4 regions of the Caballeronia sp. EK genome follow, and region 1 is predicted to be linked to each of the others. Evidence: predicted binding sites of a transcription regulator. Region 1 holds the regulator's gene; each other region holds the start of a gene.
The links. The regulator LexA, encoded in region 1, represses DNA repair genes until DNA is damaged. The targets are predictions, from matches to a motif close to ACTGTATNNNNATACAGT.
Positions count from the first base shown of each region.

Region 2: the regulator LexA is predicted to act here: its motif matches at 2,579-2,596, upstream of dinB (DNA polymerase IV).
Region 3: the regulator LexA is predicted to act here: its motif matches at 2,510-2,527, upstream of imuA (translesion DNA synthesis-associated protein ImuA).
Region 4: the regulator LexA is predicted to act here: its motif matches at 4,745-4,762, upstream of imuA (translesion DNA synthesis-associated protein ImuA).

Region 1 covers NZ_JACSUE010000003.1:447,514-454,641, reverse strand. Annotated here, with positions in the region: gene nodI (nodulation factor ABC transporter ATP-binding protein NodI) at 1-506, opposite strand, end outside; gene IAG25_RS10750 (universal stress protein) at 842-1,351, shown strand; gene IAG25_RS10745 (DUF2939 domain-containing protein) at 1,355-1,954, opposite strand; gene IAG25_RS10740 (hypothetical protein) at 2,044-2,370, opposite strand; gene lexA (transcriptional repressor LexA) at 2,587-3,264, opposite strand; gene IAG25_RS10730 (sulfate ABC transporter substrate-binding protein) at 3,524-4,558, shown strand; gene cysT (sulfate ABC transporter permease subunit CysT) at 4,652-5,557, shown strand; gene cysW (sulfate ABC transporter permease subunit CysW) at 5,554-6,462, shown strand; gene IAG25_RS10715 (sulfate/molybdate ABC transporter ATP-binding protein) at 6,479-7,128, shown strand, end outside.
Region 2 covers NZ_JACSUE010000004.1:204,443-211,570, reverse strand. Annotated here, with positions in the region: gene IAG25_RS13265 (ATP-binding protein) at 1-811, shown strand, start outside; gene IAG25_RS13260 (response regulator transcription factor) at 977-1,660, shown strand; gene IAG25_RS13255 (DUF3563 family protein) at 1,685-1,879, opposite strand; gene IAG25_RS13250 (hypothetical protein) at 2,174-2,539, shown strand; gene dinB (DNA polymerase IV) at 2,706-3,890, shown strand; gene IAG25_RS13240 (TauD/TfdA dioxygenase family protein) at 4,023-4,928, shown strand; gene IAG25_RS13235 (ABC transporter substrate-binding protein) at 4,960-5,982, shown strand; gene IAG25_RS13230 (ABC transporter ATP-binding protein) at 6,087-6,911, shown strand; gene IAG25_RS13225 (ABC transporter permease) at 6,908-7,128, shown strand, end outside.
Region 3 covers NZ_JACSUE010000034.1:14,343-21,470, forward strand. Annotated here, with positions in the region: gene IAG25_RS39720 (error-prone DNA polymerase) at 1-385, opposite strand, end outside; gene IAG25_RS39725 (Y-family DNA polymerase) at 398-1,861, opposite strand; gene imuA (translesion DNA synthesis-associated protein ImuA) at 1,785-2,498, opposite strand; gene IAG25_RS39735 (hypothetical protein) at 3,154-3,594, shown strand; gene IAG25_RS39740 (hypothetical protein) at 3,646-5,466, shown strand; gene IAG25_RS39745 (hypothetical protein) at 5,577-6,650, shown strand; gene IAG25_RS39750 (DnaB-like helicase C-terminal domain-containing protein) at 6,888-7,128, shown strand, end outside.
Region 4 covers NZ_JACSUE010000010.1:287,618-294,745, reverse strand. Annotated here, with positions in the region: gene IAG25_RS28775 (hypothetical protein) at 1-64, opposite strand, end outside; gene IAG25_RS28770 (hypothetical protein) at 366-701, shown strand; gene IAG25_RS28765 (Fis family transcriptional regulator) at 782-1,150, opposite strand; gene IAG25_RS28760 (hypothetical protein) at 1,265-1,972, opposite strand; gene IAG25_RS28755 (hypothetical protein) at 2,236-2,466, shown strand; gene IAG25_RS28750 (SOS response-associated peptidase family protein) at 2,982-3,941, opposite strand; gene IAG25_RS28745 (hypothetical protein) at 3,968-4,324, opposite strand; gene imuA (translesion DNA synthesis-associated protein ImuA) at 4,786-5,499, shown strand; gene IAG25_RS28735 (Y-family DNA polymerase) at 5,423-6,886, shown strand; gene IAG25_RS28730 (error-prone DNA polymerase) at 6,898-7,128, shown strand, end outside.

The DNA.
Region 1 (7,128 bases):
AGAACATCTGGATCGTTGACGAGCGCGCGCGCGAGCGTGAGACGCCGCTTCATGCCGCCCGACAGTTCGCCGACGCGCGCATCGGCCTTGCTCTCCAGGCGCGCGAACTCCAAGAGCGATGGCACGAGCGCATCCATGCGCGCGCCGGTGAGACCGAAGTAGCGGCCGAACACAGTCAGGTTTTCGCGCACCGTGAAATCGGGATCGAGATTGTCGAATTGCGGCACGACGCCCACGCGTTCGCGCGCGAAACGGGCGCGCGCGGGCACCGGCTCGCCGACGAGACGGATCGCGCCGCTATCGGGCGAGGTGATGCCGAGCAGCATCTTGAGCGTCGTCGTCTTGCCCGCGCCGTTCGGGCCGAGCAGTCCGAAGCATTCGCCGGGCCGCACATCGAACGACAGACCATCGACCACGGTGCGCTCACCGTAGTGCTTCCTTACTTCGCTGAACTCGATGGCGGGCGCGCCGCTTTCATCGGACTCGCGTGATGTTTGATCAGTCATGCATTCGTGCCGCAGGAAAATCGCGTAGGGGAAATCCAGCGGGCTAGTGTAATCCATTGCACCAAGGCGATGCCTGGCGTGCAACCGCGTGCGGCGAGCGCGTGTCAAACCTGTGCGACGGGCGTCGAACCGGTTCCGGCCGAAAGTGCCAGAGGCTTGTCCGTCGGCGTGTTCGGAGTTCTGGCACGGTGCGAGCTAGCATGTTCGCGTCGGTAAGCGTTTTCCAGCGTTGTCACCCAAGGGGCGACGCACGATGATGAAGCAACGCCGCGGGTAAATCGCGCTTCGGGTCGCGTCGGGCGGGCGCGAAGGGCAAGTTGGCCAGGGAGGTCATGATGGAAAGCTACCGAAAAATCCTGCTCTGCTATGACGGCTCCAGAGAAGGTCGCAAGGCATTGCGCCAAGGCGCGAATCTCGCGCTGGATCTGAATGCCGAGACGCACGTCCTCGCAGTGGTGGACATGCGCTCGAGCATCGCGCAGAGCGCCGGACTGCTAACCGATATGGCCTGCGGACGCTTCGAAGAGGCCGCGCGCGACATTCTGCAGGAAGGCGTCGAGTGGCTCCGCGAACGCGGTCTTCAGGCGCAGGGACATTTTGCGTTCGGGCATCCGATCGACGAGATCGCCGCGCTCGCCGAAAGCCTTCAGGTCGATCTCGTCGTGGTCGGGCATCGTTGCCGCAACGGTCTCGCGCGCTGGTGGATGGGCGCGGGCAACACGCCCTTGCTCGACCGCGTGAAGTGCAGCATTCTCGTGGCCGTCTGTCAGGCGGGTGAATCGGCGGAAGCGGAAGACGAAGCGGCTTACGCGGCCAAGCCCGTCAAGGCCGAAGCCGGCGCCTGATCGTCAGCCATTGAGATCGACCGCGACGAGCTTCCATGACACGAGGCCGTAGCGGTGAAAGATCGCCGAGTAACGCGCATCTCCGGCGCCGTGCTGATACGTGACGACGAACGTGTTCAGGCTTCGATAACCGGCGGTGGTCTGTGGCGGTTCCCTGGGCGCCTGCTGCGCGGCCGTGACGCCCGAGGCCGGCGCGTTCGACGGCGTTGCCGATGCACCGTTTCCGGCTTGCGGCGGTTGCTCGCCCGGATCGCCGCGCGGCGGAATGCCGTTCAGAATCGCCGCGACGCCGTCCGGTGTCGCATATGAATCGACGAGAGGACCGACGAGCGCCGCACCGATCATCGCCCCGATGATTGCGAGCGGATTGCCGCTCTTTTGAATATCGACGCGGCGCGTGAGCAGCGCGCCGACCTGTTCCTTGAGGCTCGCGCGCAACGCGGGAAAATCCACGTACTGATTGACGGTCTGCGCGTCGCGGGCATCGGCTGCGCGTTTCACGCGATTCAGCGCGATATAAGGTGACGCGTAAATAAAAGCGAGCGCCGCGACGAGAATCAGGACGACGAACGCGGTAGCGACAGAACGGGTAGTGCGGGACATGCGACGACGAAGCCTCTTTGCAAAACGTGAATCCGGGATTGACCACGCCGGTGCGCGATAAATCCCGCGAATTCACGTTCCACCCCGATTCAGGCGAGGATGCCGCCGGCGAGCCCCGCGTCTTCCTCCGCGATGCAACGGTCGATCATGCGCGACACTTCGTCGATCTTGCCCACCAGAATCACGCGCGATTGCCCGCGATAGACGCGCACCGGCGCGCGCTGTTCCGGCTCCGCGTGCACCGTGCTGCTCAGCGACACGCGCGCGAAAGCCGGCTGCCGGGAGGGCAGCGCGGGCATGTCGTCGAAGAGGTCGGGGGCGGTTTCGGCGTGCGGCGTGCCGCATGCGATCAGCGTGCGCAGATGGCGCAGGCGGCCAAACTGACGGAAGGGCAGCAGACGGGCAAAACGTTCCATGATGACTCTCCAGACGATAGGACGCACCGCGGCGCACCGCGCACGGCGGCCGTCATGCTTGTTGTGTTTGAGCCGCCTCGACTGAGCGTTAAAGCGGTTGGTGAGGCTATCTTGCGATGTCAATGGGACATTTCTTGTCCCATTCTTATCTCTTTCTGAACGTGAGCGAACGATATGCCCGCGCTTTTCGCTCCCCGCCCTTGCCGGGTGGAGATTTCAGAACTCGCCAGAACGAATCAGGCCAACCGCGATGCCTTCCAGCGCGAAATCGCCGCTGCCGGAGCGCACGAAAATGTTCTCGTAGTCCGGGTTCTCGGCGATCAGTTCGACCCCGTCCGGACGACGTTTCCAGCGTTTGACCGTGACGTCGTCGCCCAGACGCGCGACGACGATCTGCCCGTCCTTCGCCTCGGTGCGCTTCTGCACGGCGAGCAGGTCGCCGTCGAGAATGCCGGCGTCGCGCATCGACAGGCCCCGCACTTTCAGCAGATAGTCCGGCTTGCTGGAGAAGAGCGCGGGATCGCATGCGTAATGCTGCGAGATGTGTTCCTGCGCGAGGATCGGGCTACCTGCCGCGACGCGTCCGACGAGCGGCAGCGACAGTTGCATGATGCTCTGATGCGGCAGCGTGAACTGATGCGGCAGTTCTTCCGAGCGATCGATGCGCGAGGCGTCGCCGAGCAGCCGGATGCCGCGCGACGAGCCCGCCGCGAGTTCGATCACGCCCTTGCGCGCCAGCGCCCGCAAGTGCTCCTCGGCCGAATTCGCCGAGCTGAAGCCGAGTTCCGCCGCGATCTCGGCGCGCGTCGGCGGAAAGCCCGTGCGGTCGATCGCGCGCTGGATCAGTTCGAAGACCTGCTGCTGCCGCGCGGTAAGTTTTGATGTCTTGGTCACAGGCTCTGGCCCCTGGGTGCACTGTATGGATGGACAGTTGACTGTATTTTTATACAGTATTTCGCGCTTTTCAAGCTTTACTTTAAGTTCGTCCGCCCGCAGCAGCGGAGGGCGCGTTTCGCCGCCACCGTCGCTTCTTCCACCCAGGAATATGCTTCTTAGCAGTTTTACGTATAAAAAAGTGAATAACGATTATTTCTAATCATATAGACGCCTCGATAGACTGATTCCGTCAATTCGATAAGACGGAGAACGGGGAATGCAAAGCATCAAGTTGGGATTGGGCAAAGGCGCGCGGCGCGTGCTCGCGGCGGCGGCGCTGACGGCGGCGGGCGTCGGGCTGGCTGCGTCGGCGTTCGCGCAGACGTCGTTTCTGAACGTCTCCTACGACCCGACCCGCGAGCTGTATCAGGACTTCAATCAGGCGTTCGCGAAAAAGTGGAAGGCCGACACGGGCGAAACGGTCACTTTCAAGCAGTCGCACGGCGGCTCGGGCGGACAGGCGCGCGCGGTGCTCGACGGTCTGCAGGCCGATGTCGTGACGCTCGCGCTCGCCTACGACATCGATGCGCTCGCGTCCAAGGGACTCGTCAACGCGGACTGGCAGAAGCGTCTGCCGGACAACGCGTCGCCGTACACATCGACGATCGTGTTTCTCGTGCGCAAGGGCAATCCGAAGCACATCAAGGACTGGGACGATCTGGCCAAGCCGGGCGTGTCGATCGTCACGCCGAATCCGAAGACCTCGGGTGGCGCGCGCTGGAACTATCTCGCGGCGTGGGCGTATGCGCAGCACAAGCCGGGCGGCAACGACCAGACCGCCAAGGATTTCGTCACGAAGCTCTACAAGAACGCCGGCGTGCTCGATTCCGGCGCGCGCGGCGCCACGACGAGCTTCGTGCAGCGCGGCCAGGGCGACGTGCTGATCGCATGGGAGAACGAGGCGTTCCTCTCGGTGAAGGAATTCGGCACGGACAAGTTCGAGATCGTGGTGCCGTCGGTGAGCATTCTCGCGGAGCCGCCGGTCGCGGTGGTGGACAAGGTCGTCGACAAGCACGGTACGCGCAAGCTCGCCGATGCCTATCTCAAGTATCTGTACAGCGACGAAGGACAACAGATCGCCGCGCGCAATTTTTATCGGCCGCGCTCGGACAAGGTGCCCGCTGAACTCACGAAGCAGTTTCCGAAGCTGAAGCTCTACACCATCGACGACACGTTCGGCGGTTGGACGAAGGCGCAGAAGACGCACTTCGCGGACGGCGGCGTGTTCGATTCGATCTATCAACCGCAGTAAGCGAAAGAGCGGGCGACGCGGCGCGTCAATGACGCCGCGCGCCCCGAAGCAGCGACGCGCCTAACCCCGGCGCAAGAAAAGGATCAATCAAGGATGACGACCCTCACATTCAAGAAGCCGAGCGCGCTTCCCGGGTTCGGCCTGACGCTCGGCATCACGGTGGCGTACTTAAGCCTCGTGGTGCTGATTCCGCTTGCCGCCACCTTCGCGAAGACCGCGACGCTCGACTGGGCGCAGTTCGTGCGCGCGGTCACGTCGCCGCGCGTGCTCGCGTCCTATCGGCTCACGTTCAGTGCCGCGCTCGGCGGCGCGCTCATCAACGCGGTGTTCGGCTTTCTCGTCGCGTGGGTGCTCGTGCGCTACACGTTTCCGTTCAAGCGCATCGTCGATGCGATCGTCGATTTGCCGTTCGCGCTGCCGACGTCCGTCGCGGGCATCTCGCTCGCCGCGGTCTATGCGGGCAACGGCTGGATCGGGCAATATCTCGCGCCGTTCGGCATCAAGGTCGCGTTCACGCCGCTCGGCGTGCTCGTCGCGCTGACGTTCATCGGCTTGCCGTTCGTCGTGCGCACGGTGCAGCCGGTGCTGGAGGAGTTCGAGCGCGAACAGGAAGAGGCCGCCGCGTGCCTCGGCGCGACGCGCTGGCTGACGTTTCGCCGCGTCGTGCTGCCTTCGGTGTTTCCCGCGCTCCTGACCGGTTTCGCGCTCGCGTTCGCGCGTGCGCTCGGCGAGTACGGCTCGGTGATTTTCATCGCGGGCAATGTGCCGATGAAATCCGAGATCACGTCGCTGCTCATCATCACGAAGCTCGAACAGTACGACTACGCCGGCGCGACCGCGCTCGCCGTCGTGATGCTGTGCGTGTCGTTCCTGATGCTGCTCCTCATCAACACGCTGCAATGGTTCCTGCAGCGGCGCACGAGCAAGACGGGCGCGGCGCCTGCCGTCGCGGCCGGGCCTTCGCTGCATGTCGGACATCCGGGCGGAGGTCACGCATGAGTACGCCCGACAGCAAAGCGCTTCCGGTGCACGCCGCCGCACGCGTGCGCGCAAGCAGGCTCAATCCCGTCACCGAACCGCGCGCCGTGCGCTGGCTGCTGACGGGCATCGCGCTCGTGTTTCTTGCGCTCTTTCTCGTCGTGCCGCTCGTCGCGGTGTTCGTGCAGGCGTTCGCGAAGGGCATCGATTATTACTTCGAGTCGCTGAAGGATCCCGATGCGTGGTCCGCGATCAAGCTCACGCTGATCACCGCGGCGATCGCCGTGCCGCTGAACGTCGTGTTCGGGCTGGCCGCTTCGTGGGCGATCGCGAAGTTTGACTTTCGCGGCAAGGCGCTCCTGACCACGCTCATCGATTTGCCGTTCTCGGTTTCACCCGTGATCTCCGGTCTCATCTACGTGCTGATTTTCGGCGCGCAAGGCTGGTTCGGTCCGTGGCTCGCCGCGCATGACGTGCAGATCATCTTCGCGGTGCCGGGCATCGTGCTCGCGACGATCTTCGTGACCTTCCCGTTCGTCGCGCGCGAGCTGATTCCGCTGATGCAGGCGCAGGGCAACGACGAAGAGGAAGCGGCGCACGTGCTCGGCGCCTCCGGCTGGCAGATCTTCAGGCGCGTGACGCTGCCCAACGTGAAGTGGGGCCTGCTCTACGGCGTGATTCTCTGCAACGCGCGCGCGATGGGCGAGTTCGGCGCGGTATCGGTGGTGTCGGGCCATATCCGCGGCCAGACCGACACGATGCCGCTGCACGTCGAAATTCTCTACAACGAATACAACTTCTCGGCCGCGTTCGCGGTGGCGTCGCTGCTTGCGCTGCTCGCGCTCGTGACGCTCGCGCTCAAGCTCCTCGCGGAGCGGCGCATGTCGCAAGCCATCGGCGAAACCCGGACACCCGCACAGAATTGAAGAGGCCGACAACATCATGAGCATCATCGTTCGCAATCTGCAAAAACGCTTCGGCGATTTCACCGCGCTCGACAACGTCACGCTCGATTTTCCTGCGGGCGAACTCGTCGCGCTGCTCGGGCCTTCGGGCTGCGGCAAGACCACGCTCCTGCGGGTCATCGCGGGCCTCGAATTCGCCGATGCGGGCCAGGTCGTGCTGCATGGCGAGGACGTCGCGGCGGTCGGCGCGCGTGAGCGCCAAGTCGGCTTTGTGTTCCAGCATTACGCGCTCTTCAGACACATGACAGTGTTCGAGAACGTCGCGTTCGGCCTGCGTGTGAAGCCGCGCCGCGAGCGCCCGAGCGAAGCCGTGATCCGCGAGAAGGTGCATGAACTGCTGAAACTCGTGCAGCTCGACTGGCTCGCCGAGCGTTTCCCGTCCGAACTGTCGGGCGGGCAGCGGCAGCGCATCGCGCTCGCTCGCGCGCTCGCCGTCGAGCCGAAAGTGCTGCTGCTCGACGAGCCGTTCGGCGCGCTCGATGCCAAGGTGCGCAAGGAACTGCGCAGCTGGCTGCGCCGCCTGCACGACGATCTGCATATCTCGACGCTCTTCGTCACGCATGACCAGGAAGAGGCGCTCGAAGTGGCGGACCGTATCGTCGTGATGAATCATGGGCGGGTGGAGCA
Region 2 (7,128 bases), on a different contig from region 1:
CATCGACATGGGTCATCTGCAGCCGCTGCCGACGGTCGGCGTGCCCACGGAGATCGAGCCCTTCATCCATTCGATCAACACGATGATCGAGCGCCTCGCGACATCGATCGAAAAGGAGCGCAAGTTCATCGCCGATGCGGCGCACGAACTGCGCACGCCGCTCACCGCGCTACAGCTTCAGGCCGACAATCTCGCGCCGCATATCGTCGCCGGCAATCAGGAGCGCTTTCAGGAACTGCGCAAGGGCATCGCGCGCAGCGGCAAGCTCATCGCGCAACTGTTGCGGCTCGCGCGCGCCGATGCGCCGGTGAACGGCGCGCCGCTTGCGCGCGTGGAGCTGTCGGAAGTGGTGACGGACGCCGTCGCCGACGTGCTGCCGATCGCCATCGCGCGCGGTATGGACATCGGCGCGGAGGAAATGGTGAATGCGCACGTGCGCGCGGTGGAGACGGACGTCGGCATGGCGGTGAAGAATCTCGTGTCGAACGCGGTGCGCTATACGCCGGACGGCGGCACCATCGACCTGCGCATGCGGCGTGACGGCGACATGGTGTGGATCGATGTGGTCGATGACGGCCCGGGCATCGACGAAGCACTGCTGCCGCGCGTGTTCGACCGCTTCTTCCGTGCGAATCCGGACGTGGAGGGCAGCGGCCTCGGCTTGTCCATCGTGAAGGCGATCGCCGCGCGCTACGGCGGCGACGTCACGCTCAGAAATCGCGCCGACGGGCACTCGGGCATCGTCGCTTCGATCGGCTTTCCCGTCGAGGAAGTCAGCGAGAACGCCGCCGTGCCGGCATTAAACACATAAGGATTTGCGCGCGCTTTTGCGCCGATTACAATGCATTCGCTGCGTGGCGCGAAGTGATCCTCGTCGATCGGAAAAGAATCGAAAAGACCGGTCGTGCGTTTCATATCCTTCGGCCGCATTCCGGGCGCGTGGCGCGCGCCATTCTCGCGACGCGCGAGGTGGAACATGCGAATTCTCCTGATCGAAGACGACGTGCAGATCGGCACGAGCCTCATGCGTGCGCTCAAGGACGCGGACTACGCCGTCGACTGGGTCCGCGATGGCAACGCGGGCCGCGAGGCGCTCGACGCCGCCGAATACACCGTGGTGCTGCTCGATCTCGGCCTGCCGGGCATGACGGGCATCGAGTTGTTGCGGCAGGCGCGCACGGCCGGCAATGCGACGCCGGTACTGATCCTCACCGCGCGCGACGATGTCGACACACGCGTTCAGGGCCTCGATCTCGGCGCCGACGACTATCTGCTCAAGCCCTTCAACATGCCCGAACTGCTCGCGCGCATCCGCGCGGTGCTGCGGCGCAAGGCGGGCTACGCGGTCTCGCGCCTCGGCGACGATTCCATCTGCCTCAATCTCGATCAGCGCACGCTCACCTGCGGCGAGACTTCGGGCGTGCTCTCCGCGCGTGAATTCGCGCTGATGCACGCGCTGCTCGAACGCCCGGGCACGATCTTCTCGCGCGATCAATTGGAGGACCGCCTTTACGGCTGGGGCAAGGAAGTGGAGAGCAACGCGGTCGACGTGCTGATCCATTCGGTGCGCAAGAAGTTCGGCGCGGGCGTGATCCGCAACGTGCGCGGCCTCGGCTGGACCGTGATGCTCGGGCAGGCGGGCCGTGAGGAAGCCAAGTAGCGCACGTTGCATGAGCGGCGCGGCTCATGGCTGATCGTGATGTCGCCCGAGCGCGCCGCAGAAGTACATGCTGTAGTCGTGATCCTGCGTTTCGACCTGGCGCATGCGGCGTTCGAGATCGGCGAGATCGTTCGACGACGCGAGATAGGCGTCGCGGAGATCGTCCGTCGTGCGGATGGAGAAGAGGTTGTCGATGGACTGCGAAAGACGTTCAAACATGATGTGCTCCCGTCGTTGAAAGAAGGCCGGTAAGAGTGGGGCCGACGGAAAGCAGGTTATGCCCCGCGAATTAGAAAGGAATGAGAGCTCGGTCGAGCGTCTTCTCATGCGCGAATCCGCTCTTCGCATGACGAAGCGTTCGCCAACGCACCGTGAATCGGATCGCACTGCGGGCAGGCACTGCCGCGCCGCACCATCCCGTGCTATCGTGCTTTTATAGGGGTGACGTGCGGGTTTCCATGCGAAACGCCGTGCGTGATTCGCGTTCGTCGATCGTCTCTCGTGAAGGCCGCCATGAACGATGTGTCTCGTATCCTCAGTGCCCGCGACCGCGTCGAGTTGCTCTGCTGGCTCACGTGCGGCAGTCTCGGCGCGTATTACCTGAACGGCGACTGGCCGGCCGCCTCGTTTCACGTGCAGGCCGCGCACAAATGGCTCGACCGGCATCAGCGGCTCGCCGACTGGCTCACGGTCGCGAAGCTCGCCGCCATCGCACGCGAGATCGCCACGCAGCATTGCGCGATGCTCGAAGCGGACTGGGCGCGCGAAGCCGTCGAGGAAATCCTCGACAGTGAAGACCTCAACTATCAATCGGATGTCGTGCGGCAGGTGTTCGACGATTGCCGCCGCGCCCTGGCAGAAAAGCGCACCCCGGAATGAACCGGCAATCGCACGCACCGGCAGGCTCTAGCGCGAATTACTGTATGGATGTACAGTAAGCCATTTTTATTGCCTGGCGGCACTGCCTCAGCATGTTCGGTGCGTTCGTTCCTGTCGATTTCGCTTTGAGCGCGTCTCGTCGCGCGGCGACACTCTGATCGCCGCAATGGACACGCCGTCTCCCGCAAACGCACCCGCACCGCGCCGCATCGCGCATCTCGACATGGATGCGTTCTTCGCATCGGTCGAGCTCCTGCGCTATCCGGAACTGCGCGGCATGCCGGTCGTGGTCGGCGGCGGGCGCAGCGCCACGCCCGAAACGCTGGCCGACGGCTCGCGCCGATTCAGGCGTCTGCGCGACTACGCGGGGCGCGGCGTCGTGACCACGTCCACCTACGAGGCGCGCAAGTTCGGCGTCTTTTCCGCGATGGGCATGATGAAGGCCGCCCAGCTCGCGCCCGACGCGATCCTTCTGCCGACCGATTTCGAGTCGTATCGCCATTACTCGCGGCTGTTCAAGGCGGCCGTCGCGACGTTCACGACGCAGATCGAGAATCGCGGCATCGACGAGATTTATATCGACGTCAGCGATCTTCCCGGTGAGCCGGCCGATATCGGCCAGCGGATGAAGGACGCCGTGCACGACGCGACCGGGCTTACGTGCTCGATCTGCATCGCGCCGAACAAGCTGCTCGCGAAGATCGGCTCCGAGCTCGACAAGCCGGACGGCCTCACCATCCTCACCATGGACGACCTGCCCACGCGCATCTGGCCGCTCGCCGCGCGCAAGGTGAACGGCATCGGCCCAAAGGCGAGCGAGAAACTCGCGGCGCTCGGCATCGTGACGGTGGGCGATATCGCCGCCGCCGATCCCGGATTCCTGCAAACGCACTTCGGCGCCACGTATGCCGCGTGGCTCGCGCGCATCGCGCAGGGCCAGGACGAGCGGCCCGTCGTCGTGAGCTCGACGCCCAAGTCGATGAGCCGCGAGACCACGTTCGAGCGCGACTTCCATCCGAAGCAGGATCGCGCGACGCTCTCGGCGGAGTTCACGGGTCTGTGCACGCGTGTCGCCGAAGACTTGCAGCGCAAAGGCTATGTCGGGCGCACGGTGGGCATCAAGCTGCGCTTCGACGATTTCCGCACCGTGACGCGCGATCTGACCGTGCCTGTCGCGACCGCGGATCCCGTCGAGATTCGCCGCGCCGCGACCGAGTGCCTGAAGCGCATCGTGCTCGATCGCCGGATCAGGCTGCTCGGCGTGCGCGTCAGTGCGCTCGCCGGGCGCGATGAAAGCGGTTTCGTCGAGCCGGTGCAGGTCGAGTTGCCGTTCGACGCCGGCAGCGACTGAGCAGATCGGCGTGTCGTATCGCTTCCGACAAGGCTTTATCGCACCGGCGCATAACGAAAGCTCGCATCCTTCGTTGCCGGCTGAATCGCCGCGCGTTAGATTGATAGCTTCCCCGAAGTTATCGATTCGACCGTGACGATTCAGACTGCTCCCGCTTCACTTGCCACATCCGGCGAAGCCGCCGATCAATCCATCGAGATTCGCAAATTCGACGCGCCCCTCGGCGCCGAAGTGATCGGGCTCGATCTGTCGAAGCCCTTATCGAATGCCGATTTCGCGCGCATTCACCGCGCGCATCTGGATCATCACGTACTCGTGTTTCGCGATCAGCGCATCACGCCCGACGAGCAGGTCGCGTTCAGCAAGCGCTTCGGCCCCTTGCAGATTCACGTGCTGCATCAGTTCGGGCTCGCGGGGCATCCGGAAGTGCTGATCGTGTCGAACATCGTCGAGAACGGCAAGCCGATCGGCCTCGGCGATGCGGGCCATTTCTGGCATTCGGATCTCTCGTACAAAGAGAAGCCCAGTCTCGGCTCGCTGCTGCATGCGCAGGAATTGCCCGCGCTCGGCGGCGACACGCTCTTTGCGAATCAGCATCTCGCGTGGGACGCGCTGCCTGCGCATCTGCGCGATGCGATCGAAGGCCGTTCGGCCGAGCACACGTATCTCGCCAAATACGCCGAGCTGCAACAGCGCAGCCCGTGGCGGCCCAATCTTTCGGCGGAGCAGATCGCGCAGGTCAAGCCGGTCACGCATCCGATTGTGCGCACACATCCGGAAACCGGACGCCGCGCGCTCTTCGTCAGCGAGCATTTCACGACGCGCGTGATCGGCCTGCCCGAAGACGAAAGCCGCGCTTTGCTCGCGGAACTGTTCGCGCACAGCACGCAGCCCGGGTTCATCTATCGCCATCAATGGCGCGAGCGTGACATGGTGTTCTGGGATAACCGCTCGGTCATGCATCTCGCGGCGGGCACGCCGGACGATCAGCGCCGCAAGCTGTATCGCACGACCATCGAAGGCGACGCGCCTTTCTAAACACAATATCGCTTGATTTACGGGGTTTTCGATGCATTCTCGATCAGGGAAGGGCGCGCTGCGCGCCTTCGTTGCCGCACTCGCGGTGTCGCTCGGCATCACGTCGGCGAACGTTCATGCCGAAGGCACCTTGCGCATCGCCGAGCAATTCGGCGTCGTGTATCTGCTGCTCAATGTCGCGCGCGATCAGAAGTTCATCGAGCAGGAAGGCAAGAAGGAAGGTCTCGATATCAAGGTCGACTGGGCGAAGCTGTCGGGCGGATCGAGCGTGAACGACGCGCTCTTGTCCGGCTCGGTCGATATCGCGGCGGCGGGCGTCGGTCCCTTGCTGACGATCTGGGATCGCACGCACGGAAGGCAGAACGTGAAGGGCGTCGCGTCGCTCGGCAATTTTCCGTACTACCTCGTATCGAACGATCCGCGCGTGAAGACCATGGCCGATTTCACCGACAAGGACCGCATCGCGGTGCCGGCGGTTGGCGTGTCGGTGCAGTCGCGCATCCTGCAATACGCGGCGGCGAAGCAATGGGGCGACAAGCAATTCGATCGCCTCGACAAGCTCACGCAGGCCGTGCCGCATCCCGATGCGACCGCGGCGGTCATCGCGGGCGGCACGGAGATCAACGCGCACTTCGGCAATCCGCCGTTTCAGCAGCAGGAACTCGCGGGCAATCCGAAAGCGCATATCGTGCTCAATTCATACGATGTGCTCGGCGGCCCGAGTTCCGCGACCGTGCTCTACGCGACCGAAAAATTCCGCAACGAGAATCCGAAGACGTATCGCGCGTTCGTCGCCGGTCTCGCCGATGCCGCGCGCTACATCACGCAGCATCCCGACGAGGCCGCCGATATCTATCTGCGCGTGAACAACGCGAAGATCGACCGCGATCTGCTCATCAAGGTGATCAAGGACCCGTCGGTGCAATTCAAGGTCGCGCCGCAAAACACGTTTGCGCTCGCGCAGTTCATGCATCGCGTCGGCGCGATCAGGAACGAACCGAAGTCGTGGCAGGACTACTTCTTCAGCGATCCGGCGACGAAGGACGGAAGCTGAACGAACGCGCTTATCGGCGAGCGCGAATTCGATATGCGCATTGATTGGTTCGCGTGAGAGGCGCGCGCCGGTATCGTGGTCGTTTGCAATCCAGCAGACAGATCATGGCCGCCAATCCCCAGGCGCTTTACTCACACGAAGCCGATCCTCAGGCTTCCACGAGCGGCAAACTTCTCAGCGCGAAGAACGTGACGCTCGAATACCGCACGCCCGAACGGCTCGTGCGCGCGACGCACGATGTCAGCTTCGACGTGTACGGCGCCGATCGCTTCGTGCTGCTCGGGCCGTCGGGCTGCGGTAAATCGACCTTGCTCAAGGCCGTCGCCGGTTTCATCGAGCCGGTCGCGGGCAGCATCGAAATCGGCGGCGAGCGCGTGCGCGGACCGGGCGCGGATCGTATCGTCGTGTTCCAGGAATTCGATCAGTTGCCGCCGTGGAAGACGGTCCTGCAAAACGTGGCCTTTCCGTTGCGTGTCGCGCGCAAGCTCGGACGCGCCGAAGCACGTGAGCGCGCGCTCCATTATCTCGACAAGGTCGGCCTCGCCAAATTCGCCGATGCCTATCCGCACACGCTTTCGGGCGGCATGAAGCAGCGCGTCGCGATTGCGCGCGCGCTCGCGATGCAGCCGCGCGTGCTCCTGATGGACGAACCCTTCGCCGCGCTCGACGCACTCACGCGCCGACGCATGCAGGAAGAACTTTTGCGCCTGTGGAGCGACGAGCGCTTCACCTTGTTGTTCGTCACGCATTCGATCGAGGAAGCGCTCATCGTCGGCAATCGCATTCTGCTGTTGACGCCGCATCCTGGCCGCGTGCGCGCCGAACTGAACAGTCATCAATACACGCAGGAAAGCATGGGCCGCGGAGAGTTTCAACAGAGCGTCGCGCGCATTCATCGTCTGCTGTTCGAAGAGGAGGCAGCGCTTTGAGTACGCCGCATCTGATCGCGCCGCCCGTTCGGCCCGAATACGAAGTCACGCCAGCCGCGCCCGCCGGTATCGAACATGAAACGCCGCTGCCGCTTTCGAAGCGGCTCGCGGATCGCACGTGGCTGCGCAAGTCGATCATCGCGCTCGTGTTGATCGCGCTATGGGAAATCGCCGCGCGCGCCGTCGATAACGATCTCCTGCTGCCGACCTTCAGCGC
Region 3 (7,128 bases), on a different contig from region 1:
TCTCGGGCCTTGAGATGTCATGTGGCGTCAGCAGGTACTCGCCCTTGGCTGCCCGCATGCGCCCTAACGTGATGAGCTCAGAAAGATTGCCGTAGCCGTTGCGATTCTGGGCAAGCAGGATGAGTCCAAACGCTGGACTCTTGTCCGCGTTCACAAGCTGAAAGAATGACCCGATGATGAGCGGAAGCTTTTCCTCCTTCGCCTGGACATGAGCGCGGACTACGCCGGCCAGCGAACACTCATCGGTGACGGCAAGCCCCGAATATCCGAGCTGCGAAGCACGCAAGACAAGTTCCTCGCCATGGGAAGCGCCGCGGAGGAAAGAGAAGTTGGTGAACGCGAATAGCTCCGCGTAATCCGGCAACGCCAACGAGGGGAAGTCCACGACGACACCTGCTTACCCGAACAAGCCGTGGAGGAACCAGCGCACTTCTTCCGAAGTTACGCTCGGCCGTTCGCGATAAATCCAGTAGCAGCTTTTGTCGGCCGCCTCGGCGACGTAATAGTCGCGGGTAACCAGTTCGCGGTCATGCCAACCTCCTTCAATGCGCTCGCCAGTTGAAACGAGCTTGAGCGGCGAGCCATAGAACGGTCGATGGTTCTTCACCATGAGGCGAACGGGCTCGTCTAGCAACCAAGTCGGACGCGGCAGTCCTGCCGGCGGTATGGTCGGCTTCGCCTCGTCCTGAACCGGCACCCAACGATTTGCGTGTTCCGGCCTGTGGTCGGAGGTCGGCGCCGGCCGCAACACGTTCTCTGCGCCAAGTCTCGCAACGAGGAGTTCGATAAGGCGGTTGTGGTCTTCGGAAGACCCGCCAGGTTCGGGAAACAGCGAGTCGCTCGGCGGCTCGGCCGGTTCCACTTTGGAAGCAGTCAGTCGAACGGCAAGCACAGCAGCCGGCAGTTCAGTGCGTCCGAGCCGCTCCTTGAGCAAGCGCACGAGATGCTCTTCATGCCAGGTCGGCTCAGCAAGAGCGATTTCAAGAGTGGTGGGCTCAACGGCTTGTCGGCCGCGTTCGTGCTCGAGGGATACAGTGGCGTGTGTCAGCGCGAGTTGCTGCGCGCTCAACCAGCCACAAAGCTGCACGATGAGCCTTCGCGCGGAGAAAAGCACGGCTTCAGCGTGTTCGACTCGGTCGGGCAGTTCGGTCCTCGTGCTGAAGGTCGGTGGTACCTCCAGCCACTGATACAGCTCTGGCGAAAGGCCGTAGGCGCGGTCGAGAGAATCAAGCAAGTCCACACCGCACCTTTTCTTCAGCCCAGCACGTGGGAGGCGCCGGATGTCACTCAATGCTCGGCAACCGAGACCATGAAACCAATCCGAAAACGCGCGAACCTCTTGCACGACTATGAACGGAAGCGCATCGAGATTTCGCTCGAGCGAGCGCATCTTGAGCACGCGGCATCGGCCACGCTTGGCCAGCAGCCATGCGCCTTGCCCTGTCGGAGCGACGCTCGTGCGGGCCGTCACGCCTATCGACTTCACAACGTTTCGCAACTGCGAACAGATACTGCGGATGCCGCCAAACAGACGCAGGCTTGCCGTCACGTCGACTACGATGGTTTCTTCATCGCAAAGAGCAACCTGTGGCGAGAAGCGCAATAGGCCGAAAGCGACTTCTCGCTGCATCTCCCGCTCTCGTTCCACACTTCTGTCGTAGACCGCTGCGTCAGGCGAAAGCGTTGTCACTCCGCCTGGCTTCATTCCTGGGAGCACCCCAGCTTCCCCCGCTACCGAGTCCATCACAATCACCTTGTCGCGCTCCAGCACAACGCACCCGTGCTCAGTCGGCGGTAACCACCGCTGACGGAACACCTCCAGCGAAAGCCGGGGCAGGAAGATGGCGACGAACACGGCCATAAGGGCTGAGCAGAATCGGTGACGGTTGCAGGGCGACGGACAATGTTTCGGTTCGTGTCGGGCCTCGTCGCTTTACAACATCGACGACGAGGCCGCCGTCAGCCGGTCGGACTCCCAGCCGGAGCGTGGCCGGCGATGCGTCTTGAGCGCTGGCCAGCGGCCTGATTAGCACCAGCAAGGTTTCCGTCGCCTGCGCCGCAAGGTGAAGCCGTCGCAGAGCTTCTGCCCGGATGCGCTGTTGCCAGAACACGAGGGCGCCGCAGGTTTTGGCCTGAAGCACGCGCTCGGCGCACCAGAGCGCATCCGCCGTCTTCGGCGCTCGCAGTCTCATCAGCTGGTTCATCGGCAGCCCGAGAAACGAAAACGCCAAGGCGTTAGGAACGTGCGGTGCCTGCAAAAGCACCACTGGTCGTGCGCTCAATTCGGAGAGCGCTGGCCTCAACAACCGCATCTCGCCTATCCCTGGCTGCTGGACGAGCAACTCCACCAACGCTCCCAGTGGCCAGCCGCCGCCGGGCAGCTCGGCGCTCAGGGCCGCATACCCCGTATCGACCGTCCTGCCGTACGCACGGGCGAGCTGAGACCCGCGCCAGAGGCTCGGATGAAGCGACTCAATGTGCTGGGGCAAGGCGGCCATGTCACGCAAACACTGTATATTTATACAGTATCGTAACTCAAAATTCGAAGGAATGAATTGCCCCTTTTAGGTCGTCAGAGGAGATGCGTTTGGATATGCTTGTGCGAAAGCACCCGATGCTGGAGATTGCGGATTTCGTGTCGACTCTGCGGAATGAGTTCGGTGATGCGACGAACGATGATATCCGTGGCGCGCGGCAAGGCGGGCGCGCCGACGTTCTTTGGGCGGGAACACGGCCGCACGGTCGGCGCAAGGTGTTGACGACGTCAATCGTTAGGAGGCTGACGGTAGCCTACGCAACAGACGTTGCGGCACGATGCGACGGTTCATGCTCGACGAGTGCCTCCTCGAGCAGCTAGCGCAACAGATTGCGAAACGGGAGTGAAAGACGTCAGTGTCGCTGTTCGGCAGAGCGAGATGCAAACGCCGTTCACCGGCGAGACGACAACCACGCAAGCACGACCGTTCAGAAATCGATGGAGTTGTGCAAGACCCGCTCTGCCAGGCGCGGCGCCGCCGAATCCGCAAATCAACACGTACAGGATTTCCAAACATATAGGCGTAGAAAAAACAGTTCCAATCAGTTGATTTTCAATGTTGAAAAAGCGCATTCGCGGCCTATGCTTTTTCAGGTCACCAATAAAGGCGAACTGCCATGACCCGAGCCGAGGTTGAAGTGGTCGAGATTGTCGTCGAGGCGGATTCCCCCAGAGAGTCCGAGTTGCTTGCCAACGATTTGCTTACGCATCTGCAGGCGACTGTTGAGCACTTCGAGCCGCGCCGGACGAAGCGAGACCCGACGACCCAAAGCCTCGGCGCCGTCCTTCTGATTGTCGGGCCGATACTCGCAGAGATGGCGGGCGTTATGTTGTACGAGGCGGCAAAAGACCTCGCTCGGCAGATTGCCGTCTGGATGCGAAAGCGGCGTCGCACCGTTGCGATGAAGGACCTGGCGGGCGAGACCCAACAAAGCAATCTCAGCCCGGAGGATGCCGAGCGGTTAATTCTGCAATTTCTGATGCGCAAGTACCCTGAGATTGCGAAAGCCGCGGCGGAACAAGGAGCGGCCGAGCGCGAAAACAAAGGCGTGGCCTAGACGGTCGATGTCCGACTCCTTAGCGAGAAGCCACATTTAGAGGGGTCTGGCATGTCCGAGAAAAAGCCTTCGAAGGATTCGCCGGAAAGCAGGGCGGCTCAGGCGCCCACTTTTCAAGGTGAATGGGGGGGCGGGAATTTCCATATGGCGGGCAGGCAGAAGTTGGTCATCAAGACGCGAGAGCCCGTTGAGTCGGGCCAGTTAGCACCTCGACAAGAAACCCGCATTGCAGCCATCCTGCTTGGCGCATGGTCATTTCCCTATCACCCTGGGTTCGGTCAAACACAATCGTTTTTGAATTCCAAGGAAGCATTCAAGGGCTATCTCGTCCGGACCCTGAAAGTTGATGTCATTCTGGACTTGTTCGGTTCCGAAGACTTGCAGCCTGTTCAGCTATCAAAGATTTCGACTTTTATCGACACAGACCTCCGGACTCGATTCGGAACGCTGTCTTCGGTCAACCTAATCGTCTACTACATCGGACACGGATACCCCGCGCGAGAGGACCCTTCCGAGTATTTTCTTGCGCTGGCGTCAACGACGGAAAAACACCCGGATTTCACCTCGCTCGACTTTCGAACCCTCGCGCGTGTCCTGCGGACCGAGGCGAGCACGATGCGCAAGTTTGTGATTATCGACGCCTGTTATGCGGGAATTGCGCTCGGGCATATGGGTTCCGAGGATAATGCGCAATCCATTCTATCGGCAAGGACGAGCGCGGTCCTAGGCGCAACCGAGCGACAGGAGCTGGAGGTCCCGACGCGTGGCACCGCCCTCTATTGCGCGGCAGACAGAGACGCCGCCGCGCTCGCGCCACCAGGCTACGAGTACACGATGTTCAGCGGGGCGCTGCTTCACGTGCTCACGTCTGGCAGCGTACGGTCTAAGGAATTTCTGTCGCTCGACGATATTCACGAGGCTGTATGGGAACATCTATCAGAGCGATACAAGAAGGAGGCTATCCGCCCAGCACTGCACGCTCCGGACCAGTCCGGCGGAAACATTGCCTCTAAAGTCTATCTCTTTCCTAATGCCCAATGGAGGTCGGCGCAAGCGCAATTCGTTCGGGCGGGGGCCATTTTGCTCGGCACTTCAGTTCACCCTGAACGTCCCGACGGTCCAACAGCCGCTCTCCTTCGTGCCACCAAGGCTGCCTTCACCTCTTATCTATCGAACAATCTGGGCGTTGACGAAGTTCTTGATTTGTTTGACGCGCCAGAGCCGGAGCGACGAGTCTTCGAACGAATAGCAGAGTTTTTGAGAGACCGGCTCGTCGCTCATCCCCGACAGAAGCGCGTTCTCATCGTCTACTATGTTGGATACGGTCGGTCCACTAGCGTAAAAGGTGCAAGGGACTATCTTCTTTTCCGACCAGCGGACTACGCGAGTACTCCCGGTTCAGCCGTTTTTTCTTTTCGTGACCTTGCTCACGTACTCAGCGAGTCTGGGCCAGATTTGCAGAAGATTGTGATTGTTGACTCCGGGCAAATGATTTCCGACTTACTCAAGAATTTTGGAGCAGAGGACGGAGAGCTCGTCGCCGTGGGCGAGGAAGCCTTTCTGGAACGTGGTGATGGGCAGGACCAGGAGGGCGGTACAGTGCTCTATTGCACCACTGCTCAGTCGTTCACGCCTAAACCGGGGAGGTCGCTGACCGCGTTTACCGGCGCAGTTCTTCATGCGCTTCTCGTAGGCCGAGCGCATCAGCAACCGTTGTCGTTGGCGGACCTCAATGAGGTAGTCCAAGGCTTACTCAGCGACAGCAAGCTTGGGCCGGTCTTTGCGCCGATTGACGACGCGGGCATTGACGTCTCTCGAAACAAGTCTTTATTTTTATCTATCACGACGCAGTACAGGCGGCGTGCCTTTTGAGCGGCCGGTTCGAGGTGAAAATGCCCGAGGTGTCCCACAACGGTCTGTTTGACGCAATGGGTACCGTCCCGCCATACCCTGAAGCCCTGTCCGCTTGGCGAGACAGGCCAATGTTCTACTCGCCGGCCGAGTGGGACCTGCGACCATCCGCCGGGAAAGATAAGCCGCCACCCTCAGCTGTGGTTGAGACGCCTACTGCGGCAATCCTGCTTGGCGCTTCGGCGTATCCGCAGCATAAGGAATTCGGTGAAACGAAGTCGTTTCTCAATTCGAAAGAGGCCATTAAGCTGTATCTGCGAGATACGCTAAAAGTCTCCTGCATTCTGGACCTCTTCAACGCGCCGGAGCCGGCGTCGGTGCTCCTCACCCAGATGTCTGCTTTCCTGAAGATGGACGTTCACGCGCGCTTCGGTTCCCTCGCCTCCGTGAATCTCATCGTCTATTACATCGGGCACGGGTATCCCGCGAGCAGTGACCCGACCGACTACTACCTTGCTCTGTCGTCGACCACAGATGACCATCCGGAGTTTACTTCATTAGAGTTTCGGTTGCTCGCGCGCTTGTTGCGAACTGAAGCCAGCGAAATGCGCAAATTTGTGATTCTGGATTCGTGCTTCGCTGGCATGGCGTTCATCCACATGGGGAATTCGAGAGCCAACGCGCAAAAAGCACTTTCCGACAGGACGAAGGCGCTGCTGACGACACGCGAGGTCCAGGTCAAATCCGTTCCCACGAAAGGGACGGCGCTTTACTGTGCTGCGGACCGTGACGTGGAGGCGCTCGTGCCGCGCGAGGACCAATACACGATGTTCAGCGGCGCGTTGCTCCACGCGCTGAAAGCCGGGCGGCCCCGCGCCCGACAATACATGTCGATGGCCGACATCCATGAAGTGGTATGGGAACATCTGGAACAGCGGTTCCGGAAAGAGGCGGTGCGGCCGGCTTTGCACGCGCCGGACCAGTCAGGCGGAGACATCGCCAGAAACGTGCTCCTTTTTCCGAATCCGCAGTGGCGCGAGGGGACGGTCGACGAATTCACCGACGAAATTCCAGTGCAACGAACGGCCGGCGATAAAAGCGCGCTGGCAATAGCGATAGCTGCAGTCGCTGTATTCCTGCAGCTCTCACGTGTGTTGGCTCCAACGGAAACTGAGATGTCCAAGGACTGTGACACCGCCTGCTGAAACGCCCTCGCTTCCAATTCGAGAAGCGAGAAGGTGGCAAGTTCGGCGACTCTGATGCTCATAATCATGCCAAGACCGCGCCGTCGGTAGGCGGCCTCCTGCCTGCCATTTACCAATTCTGTGGCGGAAGCTGTCATCATTTCGCAACCGTCCCGCTTCCGGTATCTCACGTTTTCTGCCGCCGTGAAGTCGGGAGGATACTTACCAACAATCCAAGTCAGTGTCCCAAGGACTGCCATGATTGATGAATCTCTCGCGGTCTCTGTCTTTATTAGCTATTCGCACAAGGACGAGCGCTTCAAGGAAAGCCTGGAAGAGCATCTGGCGGTCCTCCTGCGGGCAGGAAAAATTTCGCACTGGTGCGATAGGAAGATTGTCCCAGGCACATCTTGGACGACAGACATTGACCGCAACATTGAGCAGGCGGATGTAATCCTTCTTTTGCTAAGCCCGAGCTTCATTGCTTCCGGGTACTGTT
Region 4 (7,128 bases), on a different contig from region 1:
TCAGCCAGAGCGCCCTGCCCTCATTTACGCCCATGGGCTCGAAACGCGGGAGCTTGCTTTTCATCGCGGCCGCGTCGCGGTTAGCACATTCATCGGCAACATCATTCGGCTGCCCCCTGACTCCTCAGATCTCGTTGGGCGTCATCCTAAGGAAAAACGAGACACCTGCCGTCTCCATCACGAAATTCGAAGCCTGCAGGCGGCGGCAGCGCCAGATGGAAAGCTCGATGGTGGCAAAGGTTGGTAGGCGTGGCATTGGAGAGGCACGCAGCCTTGACTTTCGCAAGCTAGGCCTAGCGTGGGAGATGCGCCGAGTCGTGGCGACTCGGACCGGCGCGTCACTCAACGCTCTCAATCAGGCCAATATGACCTACACCATCGATCCTTTCAGCATCCAGTTCACCGAGACAAGACGCGGCTTCAACGCAACCGGCAAGATCCTGCTGGACGGCAAAGTCGTCGGGACAATCAACGACATTGCCGAAAAGATCGTTACCGATGTTTTCTTCGACTCGGAACAAGACCGGGCAGCCTTCGCGACCGAAGCACGGCGCGTGATGGTGAGCGTTTTCGGGAAGGCCAATCACAACGATAGCGCATTCGTTTCCGAGTACGCCCGCTGCCTGCTTGAACAGGCGGAAGAATGGCTGCTCACGCAGTCACAAGAACATCAGCCTCCGGATCTTGATCATTGGCAATGAAGCGCTTTCGAGGAGTGTCGTAGCGGCTCGCGACGCCCAACGGGCCACGACGGGATCGCTGCTGGATCGCGACGGATCGCCTAGTTCCTTAGCGCAGCCACGATCATCTTGTCCAGTCGCTCGGTCGCCGCGACCACTTCCGAGAAGCGAACTTCCCGCAGTTGGCGATCATGTTCGTTGACGATGACAGTAAGCGACTCGATGATCGCCTCGTCGACGTTCCAGTCGCCAGTGTTCTTACCCGTGTCAAGTACTGCGAGTACGGCTTTCTCGACTTGATGGACCCAGCTCAGCGGAAGTAGGCCGTGCCCCGACTCGGTGAGGAAGCTCGTCAGCAGCACGGCCTGTGCGAGGACGGTCATCTCCCGAGTGGCGGCACGTCCCGATCGCGCCGCTTCCAGTGCAAGCCGCGTCTGCAGACAGAGCCCGTCCGCGTCCTGCCGCGGCATCGGCAACAGATATCGCTTTGACGGAACGCGCGCAGTCCGATTTGGGGACTTCCGCTTCTTGGATACGGGCATGATCTCGAATGCCTTCTCGCTGATTAGGCTAACTGCGTTGACTCACTGCGGCGCGATGGCAGGCTCACCGGCGGCCGACGCCGAGTGTGACGAACGCTGCGCGGACCGCCGCTGGGCGAGAGGATCTTGATGCGCTTGGCGCTTCTCGTTCGCGCTTGCAATGAAAGTCATTAGCTCGCGAGTCAGATCCGCATCCTTCGCACCTGGGCGCCACGGCACGCAGCCGTGCTTCTTTCGGGTTTCTCGTGCCAAGACGAGCGCGTCTCGCGCCGCCTTCGCGCTTTCGAAGCTCACCTCCTCGCAATACGCGGACGGATCGCCAAACTCGGCGAACGCCTCCAGGTCGCTTCGACCCGCATGCACATTGGCCGGGAAGTCACGCAGTTCCGATACCACGCGATGGCTGAGCCTGATCCACTGGATTCTTTCGGGGAACGAGAATCTCGGCAACATGGCGCTTTTTGCGGCGTCACGATTTCCCGAGCGCGCAACCTCCTCGCGTGCCCAGTCGGCGCGGTGCATCATTGAACGGCATTCGCGCGCATAGCCTTCGAGCGAGATCGCGACTTCCAGCGCGACGTCGCGCCGCTCTCGTCGCAGGACGATCCGATTCCTCAACCCCTGCATCAACAGAACGACGATGGAACTCACGGCACTCGAAGCGCCGACGATCCCTAGCCAACTCGGCCAGTTCGGCAAATCGATGTGCGCCAGAAATGCCGGCAGCTGCTGCCACTGCGCTTGCCACATGGCGAGTCCTCGAAGTTTGGGAGCAGAAAGTATAAGGACTTCTGCTCGCTCAACTTATATCGGTGAAATCACCGGCTATCCAATGTAGGGAAGATGCGACGGTGACACTTCCCGCAATCCCTTGATGGTGGTATCCGCCGGACGGCGGTTGACGAGAGCGCAGCAGGATTAAGCGCCCGTTCAAAAAAGGTAAATCTTCAACTGATAGATTTCTTTCCGCAGTACGCTAGTTTTACTCGCGCAACATAAAGGGGACAGACAGGATGATCTTCTATCACCATGGTGCAGCCATCCAGCCCTCGGTCACCCGTGTCGGGCGAGCCTTCGCTGCCCGCGCGTCTATCCTCGAAGAAGACGGCGAAGCGACCTCCCTGGGGGATCTCGGGTTGTTTGCGAGCAAAGACGGTGCGTACCGCTTCGCGATTCGCTGCGCGTTTGCATTTGTTGACGGCGAGACGCTTCCGCTCCCACCCTTCAAGATCACCCACCAGTAACTGCGTGACAGCTGGTGTTTTAGAGGCGATTACGCAGATCCTACTTATTCCGTCGCTAGGCTTTCACTCGCCGCTGCGAAATCGCGGTTATCGCCCTCGAACAAGAGAGCGCTTTAGCGCGAGCAACACGCAGGCTCCATCCGCTTCTAGGTTGACAGGACTGCCCCGGCATCGTCGCAACCGACTGGCGACGACCTATGCGGCCAAACTCAAACAGCAACGCGATGCTCCTAATACAGTCGATGGAACCACGAACGACCCGCTATCTGGAGCATGAGAGGTACGGATCCTGAACCAGAACAGATTTGTAGCTAACGTCCGACTTTTCGAATCGAGCGGGCACGCTACTTCAAGCGCACCACCAGAAGGCATGCGGCGAGACTCGGCCGAATCACGCAGGACGTTGATCGCAGCACGTAGGGCGAGTGCGGTGGTCAGTTGCGTGATGTTTTGCCGTCCACTCACTCCGTTGCATAACAGCTGCCTCGGCAGATCTGGACAGTTTTTGCTCGTATCTATGCGGCTAGCCGGTGCTCATAATACGGCCTATCGCGATCATCGAGGATGGCGTACATCGCATCCAGGTTTGACGCCTTCGGATTTAGCCACGCCGGGATGTTTTCGGTTTTAATTGGAATGATGCAACGATCGTGGCCGGCGGCCTCGACCTCAGGTGGAGGCTCGTCTGTAATCGCTGCAAACGAGAGCAAATCTGGTTGGCCCGGCGCGCTCCAGTGCGACCAAAGACAAGCGACGTGCATCAGTTGACGGTTGCTCGGTCGAAACTCGAGGACCATGTTCTCTTCCCGCTCGTGCGTCTCAAGCAACGTATTCTCGTACTTTGCTCGCTTGACGTTCTCGTAAAAAACATCGACCAGCATCACACCGTGCGATACGCCAAAGCACGGTTTCCAGAAGCCTTCGAGACTGTCGCGCCGGGCGTTGTAGGTGCCGGGGAAGCGCGCGTCGTAGTTGGCGGGCTTGCCCGCAATGCGGCACTGGTAGCGCATCGGCTTCACTACATACCGTCCGTCTTCCACGACGAGCACGGGCGCATAATGACCGGGGAAAATCCGCGAGTCGCGGTCTTTCGGCGTCGTTCGACTCAGGTCCTCAAGCCTGCGTAGAATCGAGCCGATCTTGTCAGTCGCAATGCGACGACTTTCACTCGCCGCCTTCGTGATTTTCGTCTCCAAAGCGCGCTCAGCGTCGGCGAGACGCTTGCGCTGTTTGAAGACATCCTGCTCGAGCATAGCCGCCTGCTCAGCGTTGAACCGATCGATGAATTGCTTGATCTGGCGTTCGTCGTCCGTCTGAGGGTCGAGGAACGCGTCTTCCATCGCCTTCGGAATCTTCGCCTTACTGCCTTCGGCACGCTCCCAGAACAGGCGTGCGAACTCGCGTATGTCCATCTGCGCGCCGAACATCTTCACGTACTTGCGATAGTCCGCCTGAATCTGCGCCGAATAGCACACTGTCGTCCCCTTGGAACTCGATCGGTTTATGTTGCCGTGCCCGTTGCCTCGCGGCACAGTCTCATCATCTTCTGGACCACGGTGCTGGCATGGTTAAGGCCCATGTCGCCGGTAAAGAGCGCCTGCACGTCCGATTGGCGCACGGCGATGCCCGCCCCTTTCAGGTCGCGTCGAGCAATTTTGAAAGCTAGTTGGCCGATGCGGATCCGCTCGAGCCAATTCATCGTGACGAGGTTGCGCTTGAGCCAGATCCGGCAGCTCTCAACGACATGATCCACGCGCCATTCTTGCGTCAGCGCGTAGGAGGCCGCGATCGTTGCCACCAGGAAACACAGTAGATCGGCTCGCGCCCCTTCCAGCTCATGGATGTCCGGCTTGTTCATTTCGCTCCTTGCATGTTTCCAACACACCCGCGTCAGACGGAGGTGCGGACGAAGCTCGCGACTTTCAACCGCGCAGGACCGGGCTTCGCTCGCTGCAACACAGTCCCGTACCGAAGCACAAGGATCGCACCCCTTGCAATAATGCCGATCACCCACTTGAAGTCGACCGACCAGCCTTTGAAGTCCTCCGTCGACTTCGTCCCGACCGTTCGGTCATTCTCTCGCGCAAAAAAAAGCAACTCGCCCGCCTTGTCTCGGCGGCTGCCTTATCGATCGTCACAGCCCCAAAAATCTCGCACAGCGTGGCAACGAAGCCCACGAACTTCAGCATTGGGTGCTTCTGCAAGATCATCTCCACCTGATTCTCCCTCTGCAAGCAAATAGGGTGCAATTCACTGCTTCAGTTTTTTGAGCTAAGATACTGTATAAATAAACAGTATTAGGGTGAACCCCTTCTCCCCATGGCCGCCCTATCTCAACCCATCGAGTCGATCCACCCGAGTCTGTGGAAAGGCGACCAACTGGCACGCGTCTACGGCAAGACCATCGACACCGGCTACGCCGCCCTGTCGGCTGAACTGCCCGGCGGCGGCTGGCCGATCGGCGCGCTGGTGGAACTGCTGGTCCAGCAGCCGGGGATCGGGGAAGTCAGGTTGCTCAAGCCCGCGCTTGTGGCGGCGAGCAAACGGCCCGTCGCGCTGCTGCAGGCGCCCCATATGCCTAACAGCTTGGCGTTTTCGTATCTAGGTCTACCGCTGGACAAACTCATGCTGCTACGGGCGTCGAAGACGGCGGATGCGCTCTGGTGCGCCGAGCGCGTACTGAACGCTCGAAGTTGCGGCGCGCTGCTCTTCTGGCAGCAGCACATCCGGTCTGAAGCCTTAAGGCGATTGCATCTGGCGGCCCAAGCAACTGAAACCCTCCTGATTCTGGTTCGACCGCTCGCCGCCGCTCAGGATTCATCGCCGGCAAGTTTACGGCTGGGGGTGCGGCCCGCCGACGGCGGAATCGTCGTCGATGTCATCAAGCGACGAGGTCCAACCCGAACCGACCCACTGTCCATCCACCTCCAACCGACTCCGATTCTGCTCAGCCCCCATGGCCGTGTTCGTCGCCATCTTCCTGCCCCGGCTTTCGCTGGAGGTCTTCCGTCCGAGATGGTCATCTCCGACTGAACACGGCTGTATGGTGCTCGAGCGTGACAAGGTGATCGTGCTGGATCAGGCAGCCCGAGATGCAGGGGTGATGGTAGGAATGAAGCGCGGTGGCGTCACGACACTGATGGCCGACGCATTGATGTATGACCGTAGCCTCGCGCGCGAGCTCGATGTGCAACGCGAAGTCGCTTTTGCGCTCTTGCGCTTCTCGCCTCAAGTCGCCGTGCGCGAGGAAGAAACCATCGTCGTTGATGTCACGGCGAGTCTGCGACTGTTCGGCGGCATCGTGCACGTCTGTCGACAGATCCGCGAGACAGTCAATGCGATCGGCGTCACCGCGCGCATGAGCGTTGCGCCTACGGGTCAAGGTGCGTGGCTGCTCGCCAAACGCGGTCGCCGACGCGTGCTCAAGATGACTTCGCTGGAACGCTTTCTCGGTGAGCTGCCCTTCATGGTCGTCCCCGAAGTTCGCTCATTCGGCGATTGGTTCAATGGCCTCGGTTGCCGAGTGCTCAACGATATTCGACGCCTACCGCGTGCAGGGCTCAAAAAGAGGTGTGGCGTGGATTTACTGGATTCGCTTGACCGCGCCTACGGCCTGTCTCCCGAGCTTTACGAATGGCTTGAGCTACCGCCCTCCTTTAGCGCGCGCACCGAACTACCCGATCGCGTCGAGCACGCTGAGGCGATCCTCTTTTCCGCGCGACGCCTGATTGTGCAGCTAACCGGATGGTTGAGCGCGCAGCAGCTCGCACTCACGCAGGCGACCATCACGCTCGAACACGAGCGCGGCCGCCAGGCGATCGAGCCGACGGTCATCGACATCGCGCTCGCGGAACCCACATGGCACGAGGAACACCTCGTCCGTCTGCTCAAGGAGCGGCTCGGGCGCGTCGAGCTCGAAGCGGCCGTCATCGCGCTTCGACTCACGGCATCGAAAGTACAGCCCGCTGAGCCGCCCAGCGATTCGCTTTTCCCGGACCCGGGCGGTTCCGCGCAGGATCACAACCGCCTCCTCGAACTGCTGGTCGCTCGCTTGGGTGCGGAAAATGTGCTGCGGCCCGCGCCGACTTCGGATCATAGACCTGAGCTTGCAAACCAATGGGTCCCCGTCCAGGACACGACGAAAGCGTGCACGGCCCCGGCTGAACTGCCCCGTCCAACGTGGCTGCTCGACGCGCCTGTGCGGCTCATGATCAAGAATCATCGACCGTTTTATGGCTCGCCGCTCAAGCTGGTCTCGACGGGCGAGCGGATCGAAGCGGGCTGGCATGACGGCGAACTGGTGACACGCGACTACTATGTCGCGGAGGCCACCGATAAAAGCTGTTACTGGATCTACCGTGAACGACCAAGCGTGAGGACGGAGGAAGTCCGCTGGTTCCTTCACGGGCTGTTCGGATAATCGGTGTCACCGTGGATCTCTTCTCGTCGGCCCTTCCCGACTACGCGGAGCTTTTCGCGTTTACGAACTTTTCGTTCCTGCACGGCGCGTCGCACGGGGAAGAGCTCGTGTTGCGCGCGATGCAACTCGGCTACGCGGGTCTGGCGATCACCGACGAGTGCTCGCTTGCGGGTGTGGTGCGCGCGCACGTCCAGGCGAAGGAAGAAAAGCTACCGCTGATCATCGGCTCTTACTTCCGTCTC